DNA from 3 places in the Pseudarthrobacter sp. efr-133-R2A-89 genome. Region 1 is predicted to be linked to each of the others. Evidence: riboswitches for the same ligand, from Rfam matches in the RefSeq annotation. Region 1 holds a riboswitch; each other region holds the start of a gene.

What was found. A riboswitch is a leader RNA that binds a small molecule or an ion and turns the genes downstream of it on or off. The one in region 1 is predicted to bind S-adenosylmethionine.
Region 2: linked by a shared signal. The riboswitch ahead of QRM95_RS09420 (aminotransferase class V-fold PLP-dependent enzyme) and the one ahead of QRM95_RS14090 (bifunctional o-acetylhomoserine/o-acetylserine sulfhydrylase) in region 1 are both predicted to bind S-adenosylmethionine.
Region 3: linked by a shared signal. The riboswitch ahead of QRM95_RS12805 (DUF1737 domain-containing protein) and the one ahead of QRM95_RS14090 (bifunctional o-acetylhomoserine/o-acetylserine sulfhydrylase) in region 1 are both predicted to bind S-adenosylmethionine.

What each region holds. Positions count from the first base shown of each region.
Region 1 is NZ_JARVSE010000008.1:20,192-25,488, forward strand. It holds gene QRM95_RS14090 (bifunctional o-acetylhomoserine/o-acetylserine sulfhydrylase) at 94-1,419, opposite strand; SAM riboswitch class IV at 1,463-1,577, opposite strand; gene QRM95_RS14095 (VOC family protein) at 1,764-2,402, shown strand; gene QRM95_RS14100 (HNH endonuclease signature motif containing protein) at 2,619-4,271, shown strand; gene QRM95_RS14105 (CPBP family intramembrane glutamic endopeptidase) at 4,315-5,094, opposite strand; gene QRM95_RS14110 (DeoR/GlpR family DNA-binding transcription regulator) at 5,229-5,297, opposite strand, start outside.
Region 2 is NZ_JARVSE010000005.1:44,659-49,955, reverse strand. It holds gene aroA (3-phosphoshikimate 1-carboxyvinyltransferase) at 1-776, shown strand, start outside; gene rsgA (ribosome small subunit-dependent GTPase A) at 760-1,875, shown strand; gene hisN (histidinol-phosphatase) at 1,920-2,744, shown strand; SAM riboswitch class IV at 2,886-2,999, shown strand; gene QRM95_RS09420 (aminotransferase class V-fold PLP-dependent enzyme) at 3,037-4,455, shown strand; gene QRM95_RS09415 (class I SAM-dependent methyltransferase) at 4,555-5,297, shown strand, end outside.
Region 3 is NZ_JARVSE010000006.1:247,777-253,073, forward strand. It holds gene QRM95_RS12790 (TetR/AcrR family transcriptional regulator C-terminal domain-containing protein) at 1-162, opposite strand, end outside; gene QRM95_RS12795 (hypothetical protein) at 388-642, shown strand; gene opgC (OpgC domain-containing protein) at 761-3,229, opposite strand; SAM riboswitch class IV at 3,405-3,519, shown strand; gene QRM95_RS12805 (DUF1737 domain-containing protein) at 3,533-3,796, shown strand; gene QRM95_RS12810 (rhodanese-like domain-containing protein) at 3,793-4,203, shown strand; gene QRM95_RS12815 (O-succinylhomoserine sulfhydrylase) at 4,204-5,297, shown strand, end outside.

The DNA of each region.
Region 1 (5,297 bases):
GAGTGTACGAAACACCCCCCGGTCCAGGCCAAGAGTGTGACTGGTTGTGACTTCCCGGCGCTGCCGGCCGGCAGCGCTCCAGCGTGCCTGCGGTCAGGCGTCGGCGCCGCCCTTGGCCGCGCGGAAACCGGCCTCCAGGTCGGCCAGGATGTCGTCGATGTGCTCCAGGCCCACCGACAAGCGGACCAGCCCCGGATTGACCCCGGCCACCACCTGCTGCTCGGGCGAGAGCTGGCTGTGCGTGGTCGACGCCGGGTGGATGACAAGCGAGCGGACGTCACCGATGTTGGCCACGTGGGAGTGCAGTTCCAGGGCGTCGACGAAGCGCTTGCCCGCCTCCGCGCCCCCGGCCAGGTTGAAGGCGACGACCGCGCCGGTCCCCTTGGGGCCGTACTTGCGGCCCCGTTCGTACCAGGGGCTGGACGGCAGCCCCGCGTAGGCGACCGATTCGACGTCGTCCCTTCCCTCCAGCCAGCGCGCCACCTCCGTGGCGTTGGAAACGTGCCGTTCCACCCGCAGGCTCAGCGTTTCCAGGCCCTGCGAAATCAGGAAGGCGTTGAAGGGCGAAACCGCCGAGCCGAGGTCCCGCAACAACTGGACACGGGCTTTGAGGATGTAGGAAAGGTTGGCGCCCAGTGCGCCGCCCTCGCCAAGATCCCGGGCGTAGACCAGCCCGTTGTAGGTGGGATCCGGGGTGTTGAAACCGGGGAACCGGCCGGGGTCCTTGCCGAAATCGAACTTGCCAGAGTCGACGATGACGCCGGCAATGGCCGAGCCATGGCCGCCCAGGTATTTGGTGGCGGAGTGGATCACGATGTCCGCACCCCACTCCAGCGGCCGGATCAGGTAGGGCGTGGACAGGGTGTTGTCCACGATCAGGGGAACGCCGGCGTCGTGGGCCACCTGGGAGATGCCTTCGATGTCCAGGACGTCCTGGCGCGGGTTGGAGACCACCTCGCCAAAGAACAGTTTGGTGTTAGGCTGCACCGCATCGCGCCACTGGTCCAGGTTGTCCGGATCTTCCACGAAGGTGACGGCGATGCCGAACTTCTTCAAGGTGTGGGCGAACAGGTTGTAAGTGCCGCCGTACAGGCTGGGGCTTGCCACGATGTGGTCCCCGGCCTCGGCGATATTCAGGACGGCGAAGGTCTCCGCAGCCTGCCCCGAGCTCAGCAGCAAAGCCGCCAGGCCGCCTTCGAGGCTGGCGATCCGCTGCTCCACCGCGTCCTGGGTGGGGTTGCCGATGCGGGTGTAGATCGGCGCCAGTTCGGCCAGGGCAAAACGGTTGGCTGCGCTCTCGGCGCTTGGGAACACGAAGGACGTGGTCTGGTAGATGGGCAGGGCCCGGGCTCCGGTGGCGCTGTCAGGCTCCTGGCCGGCATGGATCTGGCGGGTTTCGAAGGACCATCCGTTGGACATCTCAGTCTCCTATGACATGGGCCCGGCATGCTGGGAGCACCACGGGCCGCGCTTGCTTCCGGCAATTGCCGGACAGCCTGGTCCTCACCCGGGGCACCCCACCGCGGATGGAGGGTTGCCGGCCAGCGAGCCGGGGCTTGGCGCTGGCACTCATGACCTGCGCCCAGTGTAGGAAGATCGCTCCGGCCGGGACAGCATTGTGACGAACATGGTCTTGCCGCGGCGTGCGCGCCGCGCGGCCCGCGAGGGTCGCAGCTGACGGGCGGGGGACGGCCCGAACAGCCACGATTCCAGTAAGGGTATCCTTAGCTGAGAGCCCGATCACAAAGTGCCAAGATGTTGCCATGCGCATGGATCACGTCTCTTACGCCTGTGAACACGATGGCCTCGCGGCCACTACCGAACGTATTTCAACTGCCCTCGGCGTTGAGGCAGTGAAGGGCGGGGTCCACCCCCGGTTCGGCACCCGGAATATGATCATCCCCCTCGCCGGGCACAAATACCTCGAAGTTGTGGAGGTACTGGACCACCCTGCTTCGGACAAGGCACCGTTCGGACAGGCAGTCCGTGCCCGGTCCGCTGCGGGCGGCGGCTGGATGGGCTGGTGTGTCGAAGTTGACGACCTGGCCCCGTTCGAGGAACGCCTGGGCCGAGCTGCCGTGAACGGCAACCGCAAGTTCCCGGACGGCCGCGAGCTCGTGTGGAAGCAGATTGGCATCCTGGGCCTAATTGCGGACCCCCAGGTCCCCTACATGCTCAAATGGGAAGGCGACCCGTCCCTGCACCCCTCCAACGCCTACGAGAGCAACCTCAAAATGAGCTGCCTGACCATTGCCGGCTCCGCGTCGCGGGTGACCGAGTGGCTGGGCGAGCCGGTGGAGAAGCCGCTTGAGGACGTTGCGGTCGAGTGGGTAGCCCCGCACGGCACTCCCGGCATTCTGTCCGTCACTTTTGAAACCGCCAACGGGGCCGTCACGATCTGATTACCCCTCCCGCTCTCCGGCTTGTTTCCGGAGAGGGGCCGTAGGTACCTGCGCCCAAAGAGCTTCGGCCGCCATCGGGTGGTGACAACGGCGTCACCACCCGATGGCGGCCGAATTCATTTAAGCGTCCCCGGGGAGGATCGCTGAATTATTCGGAAGGGCGCTGAACCACAAGCCTCTTCCATAAATGTCGGACCCTGGTTGGATGATTTCTTTATGGGAATCGTTGCGGATCTGGCGGTGGTGATGGAGGGTGTTTCTGCCTCTGTTGCTGCGCTGTGCGGGCTGGTTCTGGAGGATGCTGCGCTTTGTTCCGGCGCCGATGTTGGTGCTGAAGTGGACGTGGTGCAGCGGCGGTATGGGCTGCGCCTGGAGCGGCTGGAGCTGGTGGCCAGATTGGAAGCTCAGCTCGCGGCGGTGAAAGCCCAAGACGTGGCGGATGCCGTTGACATCCAGCATGCTCTGCTGCCGCCGGACGCCCCGGTGGATGAGCGCACCTACGCGGAGATGTCCGCGGTGGAGGAGATCGCCGGGATCCTCACCATCAGCTCGGGGGCGGCCGGGGCGCTGGTGGAGCAGTCCCGGCGGGTCTGTTCACTGCCACCAGTGTTCGAAACCCTGTCCACGGGTGGGGTGTCCTGGCAGCACGCCCGGATCGTCGCCGACGAAACCGAAGGACTCACCCCCGACTCTGCCGCCGGCCTGGTGGCGCATTTCTTCGACCCCGACACCCCCCCGGCCCGGGGCGCCGCGCCCGGCGACCTTGTCCCGTCCCGGTTCCGGGCGAAGGTCCGGGCCTGGCGGGAACGCCACCACCCCGAGTCCTTGGAGAAACGGCATGTGAAGGGGGTGGCGGACCGGCGGATGGACTACGCCCCGGACCGCGACGGGATGGCCTGGCTCTCGCTCTACCTGCCCGGGGACACCGCGTGCGCGATCTGGAACCGCAGCACCGCCACCGCCCGCGGCCTCCAACGCCCCGATGAGCCCCGCACCCTCACCCAGCTCCGCGCCGACGTCGCCGCGTCCCTCCTCCTCGGCGCCGGGCTGCAGCCCACCACCACCACCGCCGCCGCGGCCGCTGACACCGAGCCCGCCGCCGCGGCTGCTGGTGCCGCTAATGACGCAGGTCCGGGATGCGCTGCCACTGACATCGGCAAGATCCCCACACCCCGGGCCGACGTCCTGGTCACGGTCCCGGTGTTCTCACTGCTCGGCCTCACCGAGGAACCCGCGGTGCTGGACGGATTCGGGCCGGTCCCGGCGTCCATGGCACGGAGGCTCGTCGCCGGCGGGGCGGAAACGTTCTACCGGGTCCTGGTCGACCCCCGCGACGGGGCGCCCCTGGAAATCGGCCGCACCCGCTACCGGCTCCCCGAAACCATCAAACAATGGATCCGGCTGCGGGACCGCACATGCACCTTCCCCGGCTGCACCAACCACACCCCCGACAACGACACCGACCACCTCAACCCCTGGCACCACGGCGGCACCACCGATGCCCGGAACCTGGCCCAGCTCTGCCCGAGGCACCATAGGCTCAAACACGCCCGGCCCTGGACCCCCGACCCGGCCACACGGAATGAACCACCCGGCTGGACCTCACCCACCGGCCGCCACTACCAACCCGAACACCACGACCCCCAACCAACCCACTGGCCACCAGGAACCCTGCCACGTGCCGAAGTTCAAGCGTGGCCGGCTCCGGAGACGGAGGATCCGGAAACGGAGGAGCCTGACGGAAACAACCTGCTGGATCCCGACGAGCTTTGCGCGACTGATGCCCTCTGGGACGACTTCTACGCGAAACCCTTCGTGTTGCCACCAGACCCGCAAGCACAGTGGCCCTTGCTGTTGTCGCTGATGTGACAGCACATGTACGGGTTGAGCCGCCGAGGCTAATTCACCACTCCTACCCCAACCCCACGGCCTTGCCAAAGAGACTGAAACCGACGAACGCCACGATGTCCAGCAGCGCGTGGGCGATGACCAGCGGCATGACGCGGCGGGTTCGGGTGTACAGCCAGGCGAAGACCACCCCCATGATCGCGTTGCCGATAAATGGCCCAAAACCCTGGTAGAGGTGATAGCTGCCGCGGAGCAGGGAACTGACAGCGATAGCGAGAGGCGTGCTCCAACCGGACTTGCCGAAGCGGTCCAAGAGGTAGCCCACCACAATGACTTCTTCCAGGACGGCGTGCCTGATTGCGGACAGGATCAGGACAGGCACCGTCCACCAGTAGGCGTCGAGCGCACTGGGAATGATCGCCGTCGTGATTCCCAACGCACGGCCGGCGGCGTACAGCCCCAGCGACGGGATCCCGATCAGGGCCGCCAGCCCCAGGCCCTGCAGCAGGTCCCTTCCGGGCCGCGCAAAGTTGAACCCAAGCTTCCGGAATGCCGAACCTGATGGACCGGCGTCGCCCGGCGCGGCCTGGCGCTGGTCCGTGAGGAAGTAGAGGACCAGCAGCACGGGAACCAGCGCAAAGATGATGTCCAGCAACTGGTAGGTCAGGTCGAAGTACTCCCGCGTACTCTGCGACCGGTTCAGCGTGGAAGTGCCCTCCGCCAGCGGCGCACGGGTCATCTTATCGAGCAGCTGCACCACGGAGTACACAGCCGATTGGCCGAGTGACAGGCCCAGAACGATCCAGACTTCGAGCCGCAGGCGACGGCGGGAGGGAACCAGCATGTTCCCATCTTGCCCTCAGTTTCTGGATCCGGGCTGATGGAGCGGCCGTAGGGAACCATAAGCCGGGGCAACACCAAGGAGCCAGGCAGCACACCAGAGGGCGCACGGGCCACGCTGGCACCAGCTGCCGGGCGTTAGGCAGGCGCGATAATTACTTCCGTACCCCGGGCTTCGAAGGCCGCCTTGTCGTGCGCAGAAATGCC
Region 2 (5,297 bases), on a different contig from region 1:
TCGACGACGGCCTGCATCTTGAGCACGTGGGCAAACCGGTACCAAGCCTGGACCACATCAACATGACGATCGCGGTCCTGCGCGGCGCAGGCGTGTCCGTGGACGATTCCGTGCCCAACCACTGGGTGGTGGCGCCCGGACCCATCCGTGCCTTCGACCAGCGGATCGAACAGGACCTTTCCAACGCGGGCCCGTTCCTGGCGGCGGCCCTCGCCTCCCGGGGAACGGTCCGGATCCCCAACTGGCCGGCGGAAACCCAGCAGGTGGGCGACCTGTGGCGCAACATCCTCACCAGCATGGGCGCCACGGTCACGTTGGCCGGCGGCGTCCTGACCGTCACCGGCGGTCCGGAGATCAAGGGTGGCGACTTCGCGGACACCAGCGAACTCGCCCCCACCGTCGCTGCGTTGTGTGCCCTGGCCTCGGAGCCCTCCCGGCTCACCGGGATTGCGCACCTGCGAGGACACGAAACCGACAGGCTGGCCGCCCTGGTGGCCGAGATCAACCGGCTCGGCGGGGACGCCGAGGAAACCCCGGACGGGCTGCTCATCCGCCCCGCACGGCTGCACGCCGGCGTCGTGCACAGCTACGCGGACCACCGGATGGCCACGGCCGGGGCAATCCTGGGACTGGCAGTACCGGGCGTCCAGGTGGAGGATATTGCCACCACAGCCAAGACCATGCCCGACTTCCCACAGCTGTGGGCGGGCATGCTGGCCCAGGAGGGCACGTCCGCTGCCGGACCGGAAGGGCGCGGCAGTGGCGCGGAGCACTGATTCCTGGGACGAATCTGACGTCAGGATCCGCCCGAGCAAGAAAGGCTCCAGGCCCCGCACCAAAGACCGCCCCAGCCACGATGACGCTGTGACCGGCCGGATCATCACGGTGGACCGTGGCCGGTACACCGCGGTGGTGGGTGAGGACTCGGACAACGAGCGCGTGGTCATCGCTGCGCGGGCCCGCGAGCTTCGCCGCAATCCCGTGGTGGCCGGCGACTTCGTCTCACTGGTGGGGGACGTCTCGGGAGCCCCGGACACGCTGGCCCGGTTGGTGAAAATCCAGGACCGCCGCACGCTCCTTCGCCGCAGCGCCGACGATACCGACCCCGTGGAGCGTGCTGTGGTGGCCAACGCGGACCAACTGGTCATCGTTGTGGCGGCTGCCAACCCCGAGCCCCGCACCGGCTTCATCGACCGCGCCCTGGTGGCGGCTTACGACGCCGGGATCGCGCCGATCCTGCTGGTAACCAAGGCCGACGTCAAGGACCCCGCCGAGCTCCTCTCCAATTACACGCACCTGGACTTCCCGGTCATCATCAGCAAGACCGCCGACGCACAGGCCTCCGGGATCGACGCGCGGTCCGACGACGGCCTCTCGGCCCGGCTGGACAGCGCCGCGGTGGCCGCCCTCCGCGCGCACCTCGACGGTACCGTCACCGTGATGCTGGGGCATTCCGGGGTGGGCAAATCCACCATGGTGAACGCACTGACGGGTGCCGAGCGCGCCACCGGCGGCGTCAACGCCGTCACCGGGCGCGGCCGGCACACGTCGTCGTCCGCGCTGGCACTTCGGCTGGCGGACGCGCCGCCCGGCAGCTGGATCATCGACACCCCGGGGATCCGGTCCTTTGGCTTGGCGCATGTGGATCCGGACAGGATCCTGCGCTCGTTCCCGGATCTCTCCCCCGGCATCGAAAACTGCGAACGCGGCTGCAAGCACACGGCAACGGCGGTCAACTGCGGGCTGGACGAGTGGGTGGACGGCGGACACGCCGGCCCCACCGGCGCCGCCCGCCTGGCGTCCCTGCGGCGGCTGCTCGGCGCCGATCCTAGGATGGAAGCACAGGAAACGAAGGAGCTTGGCAGCGTCAACTGACGCGTTCTCCCGGCAGAAACGCCCGCAGACGGTAGTTTGGAACCATGATCCAACCCGCTTCGAGTTACAACGATGACCTGCGCCTGGCCCACGTCCTGGCCGACTCCGTGGACGACCAGACGATGAGCCGGTTCAAGGCCCTGGACCTCCACGTCGAGACCAAGCCGGACCTGACGCCGGTCACCGACGCCGACAAGGCGGCCGAGGAGGCCATCCGTGGCCAGCTCTCCCGCTCCCGGCCCCGCGATGCCGTCCTGGGTGAGGAATTCGGCAGCACCGGCCACGGCTCACGGCGCTGGATCATCGATCCCATCGACGGGACCAAGAACTTCGTCCGCGGCGTCCCGGTCTGGGCCACGCTGATCGCCCTCGTGGACGAGGGCGAGCCGGTGGTCGGCGTCGTCAGCGCACCGGCATTGGGCAAGCGCTGGTGGGCTGCCAAAGGCATGGGGGCGTACATGGGCAGGTCCCTGGCCGCCGCTACGCGGCTCCGGGTCTCCAACGTCTCCAACCTGGCCGACGCCTCCCTCTCCTACTCCAGCCTGGGCGGCTGGAAGGAACGCGGAAACCTTGACGACTTCCTGGGCCTGACGGAGGACGTGTGGCGGACCCGGGCGTACGGGGACTTCTGGTCCTACTGCATGGTGGCCGAGGGCTCGGTGGACATCGCCTGCGAACCCGAGCTGAACTTGTACGACATGGCTGCCCTCGTGCCGATCGTGGTGGAGGCAGGCGGCCGCTTCACGTCCCTCGAAGGCGAAGACGGACCGTTCGGCGGCAATGCCCTGGCAACGAACTCGATCTTGCATTCAGAGGTGCTCCACCGGCTGAACCCGGACCTCGACGACCTGCTGCAACAGGCTCCCTGACCGCAGAAAAATCGAAGAATACGACGCCGGACGCCTCCTTTGGGGGGCGTCCGCGGCCGTTTCTTCGGCAGGACGTAACAAAAGCCTTAACAATTGCCGCGGCTTCAGTCCTGCCCATTCCATGTTCTACGCTTTTATCCAGGTCACGAGTGCCAGCGCAAAACCCCGGTTTGCTGGCCGGCAACCCTCCATTCGCGGTGGGGTGCCCCGGGTGACGACCAGGCCGGTCCGGAGCGGATACGGCAAGCGCGGATTCCACTATGCCGGAGTCCTGTATCCAAGTGAGGTCTCTGTGACAACTGCCACCGTCTCCCCCCAGTCCGCCACCGCCAACACCGCCGCGCCGGATCCGCGCCAGGCCATTGCCGGCCGGCCCCTCGCTGCAGTCACCGGCGCCGAGATCCAGGCGCCGCTGATCTCCGGCGGCCACGTCCGCTACGCAAACCTCGACTACGGCGCTTCTGCCCCGGCACTGTCAGTGGTGTCCGCGTACCTGAACGAGATCCTCCCGTATTACGCCAGTGTCCACCGGGGCGCCGGGTACGCATCCCAGATCAGCACCTCCGTGTACGAAAACGCGCGCAACATTGTCCGGGACTTCGTCGGAGGCCGCCCCGATGATTCGGTCATCTTCACCCGTAACACCACCGACTCCCTGAACCTGCTGGCCGGCTGCCTGCCGCTGGCGGGCGGCCGCCCCGCCGGGGACGTGCTCTACCTGGACATCGAACACCACGCCAACCTCCTGCCCTGGCAGGGTGTCCCGCACCGCAGCATCGTCGCCGCGGACACCATCAGCGGCACACTGGAGGCAGTCCGCGCTGAACTGGAGCAGGGCGGGGTCAGCCTGCTGGCCGTCACCGGCGCCTCCAACGTCACCGGCGAGATCCTCCCCATCCGGGCCTTGGCTACACTGGCGCACCAGTACGGCGCACGGATCGTGGTGGACGCCGCCCAGCTTGCGCCGCACCGCCGGGTGGACATCAGCGCTGACGACGTCGACTATCTCGCCTTCTCCGGACACAAGCTCTACGCTCCGTTCGGCGCAGGCGTCCTGGTGGGACGTGCGGACTGGCTGGACGCCGGCGTTCCCCACCTGGCCGGGGGCGGTGCCGTCAAGGAAGCAAGGCTCGACGGCGTCAGCTGGGCCACCGGACCGGCCCGCCACGAGGGCGGCTCACCCAACGTGCTCGGCGCAGCCACCCTGGCCCGCGCCACCCAGGTGATCGCCGAACTGGACCAGGCCCGGTGGCACGCCCACGAATCCGCCATCCGTTCCTTCCTGGTGGAGGGCCTCCAGGGCATCGACGGCGTCACCGTCCACCAGATCTTCAAGGACACCAATCCGGAAACGGACACCATCGGCGTGGTCAACTTCTCGGTTGCAGGCTACGACGCCGGGCTGGTGGCCGCCTACCTCTCGGCGGAGCACGGCGTGGGCCTGCGTGACGGACGCTTCTGCGCCCACCCGCTGCTGAAGCGCCTGGGCCTGCCCAACGGATCACTCCGGGCGAGCTTCGGCGTCGGATCCCGGCTGGAGGATGCCGAACGCCTCCTTGCCGGCATCCGCACACTGCGCAGCAGCGGGTTGGGCTGGGACTACGTGGTTGACGCAGGCCGCTGGGTGCCGGCCAACGATTCCCGCACCTACCCGCACTGGGCACCCAACACCCCGGGCACGGCCGGCGCGGCCCCCTGTATCGACGACTAGGGGGCGCTTCCCGCTCCCGCTCCTGGTCCGCCGGCACATTTCCATGGCCGTGCGGTAAATTCGAGGGGCATCAACAGTCGGAATTGAAGGAGTCCACGCGTGGTTCGGGGTGGCCCCAAGCTTGATCACGTGCGCCGGCGGGAACTTGGCGGCAGTTTCCGGGACGGCGGACGGCATTACCAGCGCGTCAGGCCGGGGTACCCCGTCGAATCAGCCCGGTGGCTGGTGCCGGCGCAGGCCCGTGACGCACTCGACGTCGGGGCCGGTACCGGAAAGTTCACGGCCCTGCTGCTGGAGCTTGGCCTGGAGGTAACCGCCGTCGATCCTTCCACGGACATGCTCGCCCAACTCGCGGCGCACTGCCCTGCTGCCACGGCCTTGGCGGGAACCGCGGAGGCGACCGGGCTGGCCGAAGCCTCCTTCGACGTCGTCACCGTGGCGCAGGCCTGGCACTGGTGCGACGCGCTGCCGGCGAGCACCGAACTTGCCCGTGTCCTGCGCCCGCACGGAACGCTCGGACTCATCTGGAACCAGCTGGATACCTCGGTACCCTGGGTGCACAGGCTTTCCAGGATCATGCATGCCGGCGATGTGTACCGCCCGGGCCACAAGCCTGTGGTGGGGCCCGAATTCACCGGGCTCGAAGGGCACGTCATCCACTGGCAGGACAGCGTAACCACCACCGACCTGATGGAACTCACCAAGTCCAGGAGCTATTACCTGCGCGCCGGCGAGGCAACCAGGGCCAAGGTCCTGGCGAACCTGGACTGGTACCTCCACGACCACCTGGCCTACGCGCCCGACCAGGAACTCGATCTTCCCTACCTCACCTTGGCGTGGCG
Region 3 (5,297 bases), on a different contig from region 1:
GTAAAGGCTCATCGGGTCCCTGCCGAGCTCCTGGCCCAGGCGGCGCATGGTCAATGCTTCGAGGCCTTCCGCATCCACCATTTCCAGCGCTTTTGCCAGCACGACGTCCCGGCTGAGCCTGGCCTTGGCCTTGCCGGTACCGGATGGTTTGGGGGAAGTCATGAATTTGTCCTCGCTGCGGACAACTGGCCCGAGTTCATTCGAGAGGGTTGCCTCATATGTAGTCTACGGGTAAAGTCTACAGTGTAGACAGGCGTTGACGGCGCTAATGATCCCGGTTTCTTTCACAGGATTAATCTATGGACCCGATTGCCAACAGTGCAGGGCATCGAGGTTCGCTGCTGTAGCCGAACGGCGGCGCCACGCACATAGCGAAGGGACGCCATCATGGCACATTCCCAGTTTGATCTCTTTCTCCAAGACGCCACCTACTTCGACCAGACCTCCGAGTCCACTCTGGAACGCGACCGCTTCTACGGCCTGTACATGAGCTGGTGCTTCATCAACCAGCACCAGCCGGGTACGGAAACGACCTTCTGGTCGGCCATGAAAACCCGGCTGCCGGGCAGCCGCAAGGGCTTGCGCATGAAGGGGCCGGCTGCCGCCGACTACATCGTGTCCTCGTATCCCGAGCTGGTCTAGGACACAAACGCTGCGGGGGCTTCCCAGTCCCTGCCTGGCAATGACGTAAATGCTGTGGCACCCACCGTGCCGCAGCATTTTTCATCCCCGGGCCATATGGGCCAGGTGGGGATGCGGCCTAGGTGGGAATGATCCGGAACAGGAACCTGGTGCGGACCATCACCCACAGCAGGCCCAGCACCACGGCGTATGCCACGGTGTTGAGGAAGATACTCTCCTGCTGGAGTGCGGGGATATTGGCCACGACGGCGATCAGCACCACATGCATGATGAAGACATAGAGCGTTGCGCGGCCGAGCGGGATCAGGAACCAGCCCAGGGCCCGCTCAACCGGCTTCCAGTAGGCGCTGAGGAACGCATACGCCGCCACCACCAGGAAGACGACATTGAGCAGGCGGCCCGGGGCCAGGTAGGTCCGGCCAAAGAGGGCGTCATATATGGCCCGGTAGGTGGCGTCCGGCATCAGCGCCAGCCGGACGTCGTAGTTGTTGGCCAAGTAGGGGTTGCCCCAGGAGAGGAAGGCCAGGGCGAATGCGGCCACCGTGCAGGCTGCCACCACCCAGGCATGTGCCGACAACCACGCGATAATGCTGCGCCGGTGGTATCCCACCACCAGCCCCAGCACGAACAGCACCTGCCACACCAGCAGCGGAAACGAGTCCTCGAACTGGGACGGCAGGATCCGGAACCTGGTTCCGGCTCCCACGGCATACACCGCCAGCGATACCGCCAGGACCCACACGGCCTTTCCGCGGTTCAGGAGCGCCAGGATCAGGGGGCTGACCAGGAGAAGCACCACGTACAGGCCCATGACGTTGAACTGCCAGGGCCCGAACTGCAGCAGCAGGATGGCCGGCAGGACCTGGGGCGGCACCGGGAACTGGAACAGCGATGACATCCCGGCGTAGAGGTCGTACGTCCTGCCGGCACCGTTATGCCCGGCCCCGCCGGTCCCCTGGTCCACGAACGTGGTCAGGGCCTCGGTGTGGAAGAACGGAAGCTGCGCAATGAGGAAGACGCCGATCATCACCGACAGCGCGGTCACATAGAGCTTCCCCGCCCGGCGGGATGTGAGGTCCACAACCTTGCCGAAGTCTGCCCTTGCCTTCGGCCCGTAGACCATGCCCACCACCAGGCCGGAGAACAGCACGAAGAGTTCGGCACCGGAAACGAAGCCCACGGCCTCCTGGGTGAGCAGCTGGAACAGCGAGACCAGGCCCAGGTGGTTGACCACCACGAAGACAATGGCCATCCCGCGCAGCAAATCCACGCGCGAGTCCCTGTTTCCCGGGTCCTGGTAGCTCCACGCGGTGGCGGCGTTGACCCGGCGTGGAATCTGCCACAGCGCCGCCAGGAGGATGGCCATCGCCACGGCAACGGTCCAGACCGCTGCCCCGGACAGCGTGTTGGCCCGGACATACGATCCGTCCGCGGCCACGTCGGTGACCGGCCCGGTGACCACGGCGGAGGACTTCAGCCGGTCCAGCGCGGCTTTGGCGATTGCGGGATTTCCGGTGAGCAGCCAGTCGATGCTGGCCACGCCGGTATCCCTGGTGCTGGTGCGCTCGTCCCACACCACCGCTGCTGTCCTGGCGAAAGCCGGCGAGGTGGCGGTACCCACCACCTGGTCCCACCAGGCCGTCTTGATATCCGCCTCCGGCGGTCCGCCGGCAGCAGGGCTGTAGAACGCCGATGTCTGGAGCAGGAACGGCTTCTTGCGGGCCTCCGCATAGGCATTGTAGAAGTCCTCGCCGCCCGAGCCGGTCAGCATCTCCTGGAGTTCACCGGCACGCGGCACGGTGTTGACGGCAGCCCCGCCGGCGGTGTCGTCATGGTAGGCAGTCAGGCCCACCCAGTCCACGGCGTCGTCCCCCGGATAGTAGGGGGCGTAGGCGGCATCGGAGCCGTTCCAGGCGCCGTCGCCATTGGTGTCGAGGAGGGCGAAGCCGTCACTTCCCGGCTGCGGGGCATTCCGGCTCCGGTCAAAGGGGTAGTCCTTGCCCAGGTACGGCGCCCAGACCATGGCGGCCCGGCCGCCGTCGTCCTTCCTGACCGCTGCCGCGACCGCCTTGAAGGCTTCCCGGTAGGCGCCCGGCTGCTGCCCCCAGGGCACCCAGCTCGAGTTCATGTCCGGGGCAAACCGGACCAACAGCCGGCCCTTGAACCCGAAGGTCAGGTCGCGGACCTTGCCGGCGAAGGCTTCCGCTTCGGAGACGCCGATCTGGTCCAGCGGCACGGTGGGCTTCACGGTGAGCATGGCGTGGGCGCCCTTGGCCGCGGCCTGCTGCAGGAAGCCCTCAATGTTGTTCCGGTCCGAGTCGCGGAACGGAAGAGCGATGTCGTGGCCAAACACTGCCGGGCTCGCCCCCAGCCGGTCGGAGAATCCAGCGGCGGTATCCTCACCCCATTCAAGGACGGCACCCAGCCAGGGCTTGCCCTGGTCCGGTACCGCGGAGGCCGCCTGCGCGGCACCGGCGGGCGCCAGCAGCGCCAGAAGCACGACGACGGCGGCGGCCAGGAAAGCCCCGAGGGAACGGTGACGGGCACGACGACGGCCAGCCTGGTGGTGCGATATTGCTGCTCGCATGCTGGCAAGACCCCCCGGTACTCCCACTGTGACGGCAGGGCGGCGCCCCGGTAGAAACTTTATCGGTCCCGCGGCCCCGCCGGGTTTCCGTGACGCGGTGGTCGCGGGCTCTCAATTACGGAACATGACGACGGCGGCCGTGCGGCTTGGCGGCGCAGGTGTTACGTTTTTGGGGAGTAATGAGTACCGGTGTTAAGCCCTGACTGGCCGGTCGGCAACCCTCCTCTCGCGGCGGGGTGCCTCAGGTGAATACTTGGCATATCGACCGATTCGAGCTGCAAGCGTGAAAGAAGGAGATCCGTCGTGTCTGACGCACCCGCCCCTGACGAAAAATTGTCCTACCGCCTGATTACAGGCCCGGACGACCGCTCCTTCTGCGAGCGGATCTCGGCTGCGCTTGCGGACGGTTATGTCCTGCACGGCAGCCCGGCGGCGACTTTCAACGGCAGCAGCGTCATCGTGGCCCAGGCCGTTGTCCTCCCGGCCGCCATCGCGTCGGCAGACGCCGCGGTGGCCACGGCCGTTGACGACCTGGAAGGCGAGTTCGACGGCGAGGGCCACGCATGAGCTACGCGGGAGACCTGACGCCGCAGGAAGCCTGGGCCAAGCTGGAGCAGGGCGCCATCCTGGTGGACGTCCGCACCGAGGGCGAATGGGCCCACATCGGCATTCCGGATACGAAGGCAACGGACAACGATCCCCTCTTCATCCAGTGGACCTTCCCCGGCGGCATCCCCAACCCCGATTTCGTGAAGGACCTCAAGGAGCAGGCGCCCGAGGACCCCGGCGCGGAGCTGGTGTTCCTGTGCCGCTCGGGCCAGCGATCCATCGCCGCGGCCGTGGCGGCCACCCAGGCCGGCTTCACTTCCTACAACGTCCTGGAGGGCTTCGAGGGGGAACCTGACCGCTACGGCGAACGGACCGTCAACGGCTGGAAGAACCGCGGCCTGCCCACCAACCTCGGAAAGAACTAAGTGACCTTCAATCAAGACGCCCCCGGCTGGAACCCCGACACCCAGGCCGTCCGCGGCGGGCTGGACCGCACCAACTTCCAGGAAACCTCCGAGGCCATCTTCCTGAATTCCGGGTTCGTCTACGAATCCGCGGCCGCAGCCGAACGCGCCTTCACCGGCGAGGACGAGCGCTTCGTGTACTCGCGCTACGGCAACCCGTCCGTGGCCACCTTCCAGGAACGGCTCAGGCTGCTGGAAGGCACCGAGGCCTGCTTCGCGACGGCGTCGGGCATGTCCGCGGTGTTCACCGCTTTGGGCGCGCTGCTCGCGGCCGGTGACCGTGTGGTGGCCGCCCGGTCACTCTTCGGGTCGTGCTTCGTGATCCTGAACGAGATCCTGCCGCGGTGGGGCGTGGAAACGGTCTTCGTCGACGGCCCGGACCTGGACCAGTGGCGCGAGGCCCTGTCCAAGCCCACCACCGCCGTCTTCTTCGAATCCCCGTCCAACCCGATGCAGGAAATCGTGGACATCGCGGCGGTGAGCGAGCTGGCCCACGCCGCCGGCGCCAAGGTAGTTGCGGACAACGTCTTCGCCACTCCCCTGCTGCAGCGCTGCGGGGACCTCGGCGCGGACGTCATCGTGTACTCCGGCACCAAGCACATCGACGGGCAGGGCCGGGTCCTGGGCGGCGCCATCCTTGGCACCAAGGAGTTCATCGACGGCCCGGTCAAGCAGCTGATGCGCCACACCGGTCCGGCCCTTTCGGCGTTCAACGCCTGGGTCCTGACCAAGGGCCTGGAAACCATGAGCCTGCGCGTCCGGCACTCCTCGGCCACCGCCCTGCGGCTCGCCGAGTGGCTCGAGGAGCAGCCTGCCGTGAGCTGGGTGAAGTACCCGCTGCTGAAATCGCACCCGCAGTATGAGCTGGCGGCGAAGCAGATGAGTGCCGGCGGCACGGTCCTCACCCTTGAGCTGGCGCCCTCGGGCGGGCGCTCCGGCAAGGAGGCCGCCTTCGCCCTGTTGGACGGCCTGCGGATCATCGACATCTCCAACAACCTCGGCGATTCGAAGTCCCTGATCACACACCCCGCCACCACCACGCACCGCGCCATGGG